DNA from 3 places in the Sutcliffiella cohnii genome. Region 1 is predicted to be linked to each of the others. Evidence: riboswitches for the same ligand, from Rfam matches in the RefSeq annotation. Region 1 holds a riboswitch; each other region holds the start of a gene.
What was found. Region 1 has a riboswitch for S-adenosylmethionine ahead of metK (methionine adenosyltransferase). Riboswitches for the same ligand answer to the same signal wherever they lie in the genome.
Positions count from the first base shown of each region.

Region 2: it holds a riboswitch for S-adenosylmethionine, as region 1 does, so the genes downstream of both, BC6307_RS06545 (peptide-binding protein) here and metK (methionine adenosyltransferase) in region 1, are expected to answer to the same signal.
Region 3: it holds a riboswitch for S-adenosylmethionine, as region 1 does, so the genes downstream of both, BC6307_RS09745 (O-acetylhomoserine aminocarboxypropyltransferase/cysteine synthase family protein) here and metK (methionine adenosyltransferase) in region 1, are expected to answer to the same signal.

Region 1 covers NZ_CP018866.1:3,506,904-3,510,193, forward strand. The annotation lists gene metK (methionine adenosyltransferase) at 1-1,187, opposite strand, end outside; SAM riboswitch class I at 1,371-1,514, opposite strand; gene pckA (phosphoenolpyruvate carboxykinase (ATP)) at 1,849-3,290, shown strand, end outside.
Region 2 covers NZ_CP018866.1:1,367,116-1,370,405, reverse strand. The annotation lists gene BC6307_RS06545 (peptide-binding protein) at 1-1,411, opposite strand, end outside; SAM riboswitch class I at 1,611-1,777, opposite strand; gene BC6307_RS06540 (fasciclin domain-containing protein) at 2,045-2,545, opposite strand; gene BC6307_RS06535 (VOC family protein) at 2,842-3,264, shown strand.
Region 3 covers NZ_CP018866.1:1,974,062-1,977,351, reverse strand. The annotation lists gene metX (homoserine O-acetyltransferase MetX) at 1-451, opposite strand, end outside; gene BC6307_RS09745 (O-acetylhomoserine aminocarboxypropyltransferase/cysteine synthase family protein) at 435-1,763, opposite strand; SAM riboswitch class I at 1,884-1,989, opposite strand; SAM riboswitch class I at 2,111-2,216, opposite strand; gene BC6307_RS09740 (hypothetical protein) at 2,329-3,276, opposite strand.

The DNA of each region.
Region 1 (3,290 bases):
TGTTCTTTTAATGCAGTAGCTTTATCTGTACGCTCCCAAGGAAGGTCAAGGTCGTTACGTCCGAAGTGGCCGTAAGCAGCTGTTTGTTTGTAAATCGGGCGACGTAAGTCAAGCATTTTAATAATACCTGCTGGACGTAAGTCAAAATTAGCACGTACAAGTTCTACTAATTTCTCTTCTGATAATTTTCCAGTTCCGAAAGTATCAACTGCGATAGAAACTGGTTGAGCAACACCAATTGCATATGCTAGTTGCACTTCACATTTGTCAGCAAGTTCTGCAGCAACGATGTTTTTCGCAACGTAACGAGCAGCATAAGCACCAGAGCGGTCTACTTTAGTAGCATCCTTACCAGAGAAAGCTCCTCCACCATGACGTGCATAACCACCGTACGTATCAACAATAATTTTTCTACCAGTTAAACCAGCATCCCCTTGAGGTCCACCAATTACGAAACGACCTGTTGGGTTGATGAAATATTTAGTGTTTTCGTCAATTAATTCAGCTGGAACAACTGGATTAATAACGTACTCTTTAATATTGCGTTGAATTTGCTCTAACGTAATTTCTGGGTGATGTTGTGTTGAAATAACAATCGTATCAATACGAACAGGTTTGTCGTTCTCATCATACTCCACTGTTACCTGTGTTTTACCGTCTGGACGTAAGTATGGTAAGATTTCTTCTTTTCTTACTTCAGTTAGACGACGAGCTAATTTGTGAGCAAGAGATATTGGTAATGGCATTAATTCTTTCGTTTCATTACAAGCAAAACCAAACATTAAACCTTGGTCTCCAGCTCCAATAGCCTCGATTTCCGCATCTGTCATTTGTCCTTCACGTGCCTCTAACGCTTGGTCTACCCCCATCGCGATATCAGCAGATTGCTCATCTATTGAAGTTAATACTGCACACGTTTCCGCATCAAATCCGTATTTCGCACGCGTATATCCGATACCTTGAATAGTTTCACGAACAATTTTAGGAATATCTACGTATGTAGATGTTGTAATTTCACCAGCAACTAATACAAGACCTGTAGTAACAGATGTTTCACAAGCTACGCGGGCATTAGGGTCATTTGCCAAAATAGCATCCAGGATAGAATCAGAAATTTGATCACAAATTTTGTCCGGGTGTCCCTCAGTAACGGACTCAGAAGTAAATAAACGACGTTGTTTTGTCATTTTATAAAGTTCCTCCTTTATAATTATCGGTGTATATCACCATCATGATACGGATCTCCACTTTCCCAATAAAACTTTAAGATAAGCTCCAATGTTAATATATAACGCTCTCCCTTATCTTGTGTCAAAATATAAAAAACCTTTCCTTTTTTTGAGGAAAGGTTGAAGATTTATCGCCTTTCACTCTTATCACGCAAAGCATATAATACTTTGCTTCAGGTTAGCACCTTTTCTCACTTCATTAAATATGCCCAGTATGTATTGCAGTTAAATGAGCAGGTTGCTGGGTTTCATCGGGCCTGTCCCTCCACCATCTCGGGATAAGAGTATCCGTTCAGTGATTTATATTATCGTAGTGAAACTATCTATGTCAACAAAAACCGACATTTTTCCTAAAGAAAAAAAGAGAAATACTTGTATTTTTATAATATAGTGAATATATACTATGAAATAATCTTCCACTAGCTTTATCAACTACTACAATGTTAGAGTTCATCAATATGACGCTATCTATACCAAATTTGAGAAAAAAGTGTATTTTATGAACTTCCATTGTAATCTTTACATAAAATATCACAATTAGTATGGACTATTGATGTTAATGTGTTATACTTTTAATTATTAACATAAACAATACACTTTTCTGAAGGAGAGTTTAAAGATGAAAACGGTTGGTATCGATAACGGACTATCTACATTATTATATGGAAGCAATGCAAATGTACAATTATCTGTCCCACAATTGGTAGAAAAAGTTTTAGAAAGAAAAGAAGGAACTTTATCTGCAACAGGTGCAGTGCTTGCAACTACTGGAAAATACACAGGTAGATCACCGAAAGATAAATTTATCGTCCAAGACGAAATCAGTAAAGATAAAGTAGACTGGGGAAAAGTAAATCAACCTATTTCTGAAGATGTATTTGATGCATTATATAATAAGGTTGTTCATTACTTAGAAAACAAAGATGAAATTTTTATTTTTAAAGGTTTTGCAGGTGCAGACGAGAAGTATCGCTTACCAATTCAAGTTATCAATGAATTTGCATGGCACAACCTTTTTGCACACCAATTATTTATTCGTCCAACAGAAGAAGAAGTAGCAACACATGAAGCTGGATTTTCGATTATTTCGGCACCAACGTTTAAGGCTGATCCTTCAATTGATAAAACAAACTCTGAAGCATTCATTTTAGTATCGTTTAAAAAGAGAATTATTTTAATAGGCGGTACAGAATATGCTGGCGAAATGAAAAAATCAATTTTCTCGATTATGAACTACTTATTACCTGAAAACGGTATTTTGCCGATGCACTGCTCTGCTAACGTAGGTCGTGAAGGAGATGTGGCGTTGTTTTTCGGGTTATCAGGAACTGGTAAAACGACCCTTTCTGCCGATCCAAATCGTAAATTAATTGGTGACGACGAACATGGTTGGTCCAACACTGGTGTATTCAACATTGAAGGTGGTTGTTATGCAAAATGTATCGGACTTTCTCAAGAAAAAGAACCACAAATTTTTGATAGCATCCGCTTCGGATCTGTATTAGAAAATGTAGTATTAAATGAAAACAGTAGAATTCCTGATTACGATGATTCGTCACTAACAGAAAACACTCGTGCAGCATATCCATTACAAGCAATGAATAACATTGTTGATCCAAGCGTTGCTGGGCATCCAACAACTATTATATTTTTAACAGCTGATGCAACTGGGGTACTACCTCCTATTAGCAAATTATCAAAAGAACAAGCTATGTTCCATTTTTTAAGCGGTTACACAAGTAAACTTGCTGGAACAGAACGTGGCATCACTTCACCACAGGCAACGTTCTCTACATGCTTCGGATCACCTTTCTTACCACTACCTGCAACAACTTATGCAGAAATGTTAGGAAAGAAAATTGACGAACACAACGTTCAAGTATTTTTAGTTAATACAGGGTGGACCGGTGGAGAGTATGGTGTAGGTAATAGAATGAAACTTTCCTATACTCGTTCCATGGTGCAAGCAGCTCTTGAAGGTGAATTAACAAATGCAGAATTTCAACCTGATCCATATTTCGGAGTAAACGTACCTTTACATGTAACTGGTGTTCCTGACGA
Region 2 (3,290 bases), 2.1 Mb from region 1:
GATCAACCTCTGGATTACTGTGTTGCGTATAATTTAACCCTTGTTCTCTATGCTTCGAGTGAAAGTAATCCGTTTGATCTGGGTCTACCCCTAAACTCCATCCATTAATACATGCATCGTACTCATGTGCCATATTTGCACTAACAAACGCACTCCACTCTAGCACTTTTATGTTGACTTCAATACCAACCTCTTTTAATTGTTCTTGCGCAATTACCGCGATTTGTTCACGGGCTTTATTACCTTGGTTCACATTTAATGTGAATTTGAATTTCTCTCCATCTTTATCAAGAATGCCATCTCCATCTGTATCTTCCCAACCCGCTTCTGCCAATAAAGCTTTAGCTGCTTCTAGGTCGTAATCAAATACAGGTACATCTTCTGTGTAAGACCAACTAACTGGACTTGCTGTAGAATTCGCAAGCTGACCATCACCTTCTAACACACTTTCTACAATTACTTCTCTATTTAAAGCGTGCGTTAATGCTTGGCGTACTTTTTTATCTTGGAATAATGGATTTTTTTGATTCCATCCGATATACGTGTACGATAATCCAAGGCCAGATTGCAACTGAATGAGTCCTTGTGCTTCTAAATCTTGAGCAAGCATAAGATCTTCTGATTGAACAGCAATGTGATGAATATCTCCTGTTTGCAGTTGAACCATTAACGAGTTCGCATCTGGAACAATTTTGTAAACGATAGAATCAAAATTAGGGCGACCGTCGAAATAGTCTTCATTTGCTTCGACTTTTATGTACTCTCCATCTTTCCATTCAACAAACGTGAATGGACCAGTTCCAATCGGCTCTTTCGTGTTAAATGGATGTTCCGCCAAATCGCCAATCGGCACATCTTCTAAAATATGTTTCGGTAAAATGTGATAACTCATCGTTGATAAAAATGGTGCATATTTTTCTGTTAGTGTAATTTGTACTGTATACGGATCAACAGCCTGTATGTCCTTAATTTGTTCAAAGTCAGATGCACGCGCACCTGCGTAATCGTCATGTAGTGGAATGCTATATGTAAATACAACATCTTCAGCGGTTAATTCTTCACCGTCATGAAATTTCACCCCTTCTTTCAAGTGAAAGGTCCAAGTTAAGCCATCTTCTGAAACAGCCCAGTCCTCTGCTAAGTCTCCTTCAAACTCTAAACTAGTATTTGTTTTTACTAATCCGTTAAAAAGAAACCCCTGAATAGCACTACTTGTTGTATCAACGGAATATAAGGAATTAAAAATAGTAGGTGAACCGGTGCTTCCGATAATGAAATCTCCACCATTAACAGGGTCCCCACTCACATTTTGGGTAAGCTCATTTACTGTTCCAGTAGCACATCCTGTTAAAAATAAACTAATAGCAACTACTAAACTTGCAATACCTAATAAAACCTTTTTTGTATTCATGTAAAAATCCTCCTTCTGTTCTCCTCATTAAGATGATTTCAAAAAATAAGTTTAACGAATCCCCTCCTCTTAATAAGTAAAACGATATGTTTACTTGGTTTATTAGTAACAGACACCTACTTATTTACCGACCTGTTCCAAACAAAAAGCCCCTTTTCTAAGCAATAGAAAAGAGGCACATTTATGTAAAAGTCCGTACCTCTTATCTCTCAGAAAAATAGTATCTTTCTGTTGGAATTAGCACCGTGTCACAATGGAAAATCCTAGGCTACTAACATAATTGTTAGTTGCCCCATCTCACAATGGTATTACGACCGGTTGCCGGGCTTCATCGGGCCAAATCCCTCTGCCTGCTCTCGATAAGAGTGTCATATTAAGTTGCTTTATTATATTAATACAATAAAAACAAAAATTCAACCTATTATTATAAAATTAGGAAAAAAGAAACAGTTTGGGACAGAGGGACCGGTCCCTCGTCCACACATTTTTTGGAATTTAAGTAAGAATATATGCAAATCATCTTTCTTGCTTCATGATGTATAATCTCTAAATGAGTGCAAACAATAGTATTTACCACTTTAAGAAAGAAAAGACTGAACTGTACCATAAGTACGAACTCAGTCTTTATATCGATTAATTTGCAGGTATTAAAACCGTATCAATGACATGTATAACACCGTTCGAAGCCTGAATATCCGGTTTCACAATGTTGGCATTATTTACACGTGCTGGATTAAGAGAGAAAGTTACTTCTTTAGTAGCAAGTGTTTTTGCCTTCATTCCTTCTTTTAAATCACGTGACATGACTTTACCAGGTACTACATGGTATTGAAGAATTGTTGCTAGGTCTTCTCTTTCTAATAATTGCTCAGGTGTTACGTTTAATTCTTTTAGCAGTTTTTCAAAAGCCGCATCAGTCGGTGCGAAAACGGTAAAAGGACCATCACCTTTTAGCGCGTTCACTAATCCAGCCTTTTCTAAAGCTGCTGCTAATGTTTTAAACTCACCTGCTTCTAATGCTGTATCAACAATGTCTTTCGTAGGTGCAGGATTCTCAGCTCCTAATGCACTAGTAGATAAGGACATTACCATTAATACAACTAATAAACCCATAATCAACTTCACTTTCTTCATATTTCTTACCTCCTTTTTATTTACATCTACTATCCGTTACGCTTTTATGATGCGTCACACCCCATGTATGTATTCTCCAATGTATAGTATTTTGATTAGTCGTTATTTTTATCCAAAGAAATTTCCTATTACAATTGGACAGGATCGTCAAGCACACACTTTTAGTAATGCTACAAATATATGCGTGCACGCAAATCCATCTCAAAAACGTTGTACTCTTTATCAAATATATTTTTTCCTAATAACTAATTGTTGTTATAATTAACTTAAACAATATAGTTTAGGAGATGCCATTTATGAAGCCCCGAGTTACTGTAATTACTTTAGGTGTAGATAATTTAGAAAAATCTTTGGTTTTCTATCGTGATGGTCTTGGCCTTCCCACAAATGGCATAGTCGGTGAAGAATTTGAAAATGGCGCAGTTGCTTTTTTCGAGTTACAACCTGGATTAAAACTTGCCATTTGGAATCGAAAAGATATTGCTCATGAAGCAAAAGTTACCTTATCTGCACCAAGCACTACCGAATTTACTTTAGGTCACAATGTTAATAGTAAAGCCGAAGTTGACGATATAATGGAACAAGCAAAACAGGCAGGAGCAACTATAACTGATCCCGCACACGACACTTTCTGGGGTGGATATTCTGGTCACTTTCAAGACCCAGATGGTCACTTATGGGAAGTAGTTTGGAATCCTCAATGGGATACAATTGAGTAACCTTAAGACCATTAAGAACAAAAGGA
Region 3 (3,290 bases), 1.5 Mb from region 1:
AAACTTGCATGCCACCCAATGAACCACCAATAATTGATAGCACTTCTGTTACTCCTATTTTTTCTAACGCTCTTTTGTGACTATGAACGATATCTCGAATGGTTATAGTAGGAAAATCCCCCCTATATTTTTTTCCTGTTTCAGGATTTATAGAAGTAGGACCAGTTGAGCCCGAGCAGCCTCCGAGCACATTCATCGTAATAACATTATATTTGTTCGTATCGATATAACGTGAAGGTCCGATAAGATCTCTCCACCAGCCAGGGGACACCGATGTCCCGACTGTTAAGTGGTTTCCTGTTAAAGCATGACAAACTATTATACTATCGCCATAAAGGTTCCCTACTCTTTCATAAGCGACTTCCACATCTTTTAAATGGACACCACTCTCCAATTCAAAGTCACCAATACAAACCTTTCCGACTTCGTATAAATTATTTGTTTGAAGCATCTCCAGCAATTGCCCCTTTCACAGTAAATCCAGTAGCTGAATAAAAGGCTTGATCTAAATCATTTTTTAAATCTTCAACGGATTCTATGCCAACCGATAAACGTATTAAATCTTCTGTAACTCCTGTTTTCTGTAAATCTTCAGAAGATACTTGCTGATGTGTAGTTGAAGCTGGATGTATAATGAGCGATTTAGCATCCCCGACATTCGCTAGGTGAGACCATAATTTTACACTATCAATGACTTTTCTACCTGCTTCTCTTCCACCCTTAATTCCAAATACAATAATTGATCCGTACGTATTGTTTAAATATTTCTTTGCTAAATGGTTTGATGAATGGTTTTCTAAACCTGGGAAAGTGACCCAATCAACAGCAGGATGTTGTTGTAAAAATGCAACTATTTCTTTCGCATTTTCATTATGCCTTTCCATACGTAAATGTAATGTTTCTAACCCTTGTAATAGAAGGAAAGCACTTTGTGGGCTTAAACATGCACCGATATCCCTTAATAGTTGAACACGTAGCTTTACAGCATAAGCTAATGGACCGAACGTCTCGGCAAATCGAAGACCGTGATAACTTTCATCTTTTTCTATAAAACCAGGGTATTTCGGTTGATCCCAATTAAAAGTTCCACCATCTACAACGACCCCACCGATTGTTGTACCATGACCTCCTATCCATTTTGTTGCAGAATGTACAACGATATCAGCTCCCCATTTAAGCGGTTGACATACATACGGTGCAAACGTATTATCAACAATTAATGGAACATTGTTTTCATGCGCAACGTTTGCAATCTCTTCAATTTTCAACACGTTTAAACTTGGATTGCCGATTGTTTCTGCAAAAACAGCTTTTGTGTTAGGGGTAATTGCTTCTCTAACTTTTTCTGGGTTTGTTGTATCTACAAAATGTACCTTGATTCCATATTTCGGTAGTGTGTTTGCGAATAAATTATATGTTCCACCGTACAGGTTTTCAGCAGCAATTATTTCATCACCAGCTTGAGCTATGTTTAATATGGAAAAGGTAATAGCAGCCATCCCAGAGCTTAACGCAACTGCCGCAACCCCACCTTCTAATAGCGCTATTCTTTGTTCAAAAACATCAACTGTTGGATTCGTAATTCTACTATAAATGTTTCCGAACTCTTTAAGTCCGAATAAGTTTTGTGCTTGTTCTGTACTCTCAAATACATATGAAGTTGTTTGATAAATCGGAACTGCTCGTGAACCTGTTGTAGGATCTACTTGTTGACCACCGTGTAATAAAACTGTTTCTAACTTATACTCTTGATTATTTGACATGTTACATTCCTCCAAAATTAATATTTTTTAAGTTTACTTTTTTTCTTGAATATCTATTGACTAGCCTACAATATCTACAAAAATAAAAACCTCTTCATAAGAAGAGGTTCATTTTCCCTCCTCTTATCTTCCAGACAAAAAGTGTCTGCAGGATTTAGCACCTTTCAAGTTTTTGAAGGTTGCTGGACGTCATCGGGCCTGACCCCTCGGTCACTCTTGATAAGAGTTTATAAAGTTGTAAATATTTTACGTTATGATGTCGTACAATAATATATTCCTAGTTGTCGCCACCTCCAAAAATTAAAAATCCTTTCTAAAAGATTAGAAAGGATTAATATGCAGTCCTCTCCTTATCTTTCAAACAATAATGTTTGCAGAATTTAGCACCTTTCAAATCGTTTGAAGGTTGCCGGGCTTCTTCGGGTCTGTTCCCTCCACCACTCTTAATAAGAAGTTTCATTTATTATTATGTTGTTAAATAAAATAATAACAATTTTAAATATTTTCTGTCAATAGTTTTTGTAATCTTTTTTAAAAACATACTTTTAATCTATGATTAGTATGTTCATTCTTCTGGTAATATTAAGTTTATTCCGCCGATTTTAGGGTAGAATTCACCTATAGAACCCATACCTCCAGAGTAATATTGATCTCCATCTTGATTACTAAACTGGAAGAATGGTTGTATATATACTATTTTCCCTTTTAGCTCATCAATATTTTTGGAGGATAATGGAATATATAGGAGCATTTCTCTTTCCGTCAATGTTAATGGTAAATTAAGAGGTTCACCATTAAATTCATCAAGTTCATTCGAGTATAATTCAAAATCATCATCAAATGTGTACATCATATTATTTATATCATTTTCTGTCATACCTGGTAGCCAAAACAGTATGCGTTCTAATACGTCTCCCTTTGGGCCATCTAATCTAAATATATAACCTGTTCCATTAAAACCTAGTAGGCCATTCATAACCCATCTATTATGACTAACTTGATCTTCATTACCTATTAACGTAAATTGGTACGTTTTATCCATTGAGAAAGTTTCTTCCATCCCGTTAACCTGTAATTGTAATGAATTCAGCATGTAGTTTTCATCAAAACTATCCTTTATCGAGGTCATTGTCCTTTCCCCAATTGTAACTTTAGATTCACCGTTTATCATCATTTCTACTTCTGAGTGAATGTTCCTTTTATACCACGGTAAATCCTCATCCACTTGTAAAATGTATTCCCCTTCCATTTTTGAGAAAACATTACCTTTGTCATCTCTAAAAATTAATTTATCAATAGTAGGCGTTTTTTGCCATGGATGAGCTTTTACCCACACAACAGGTAGTGAAAATGACGCAATTGGTATGTTCTCTTCCACTGTTAACACGATAGAGCCACCACTATTTAAAGGATATATTCCACTTGAAACATTTGATTGAGTACTCCACCAAACGATTGAAATAGTAAAACAAATAATCGTAAATAGGAAAACAATCAATATCCTTTTTAACATTGTGTTTCCCCCTT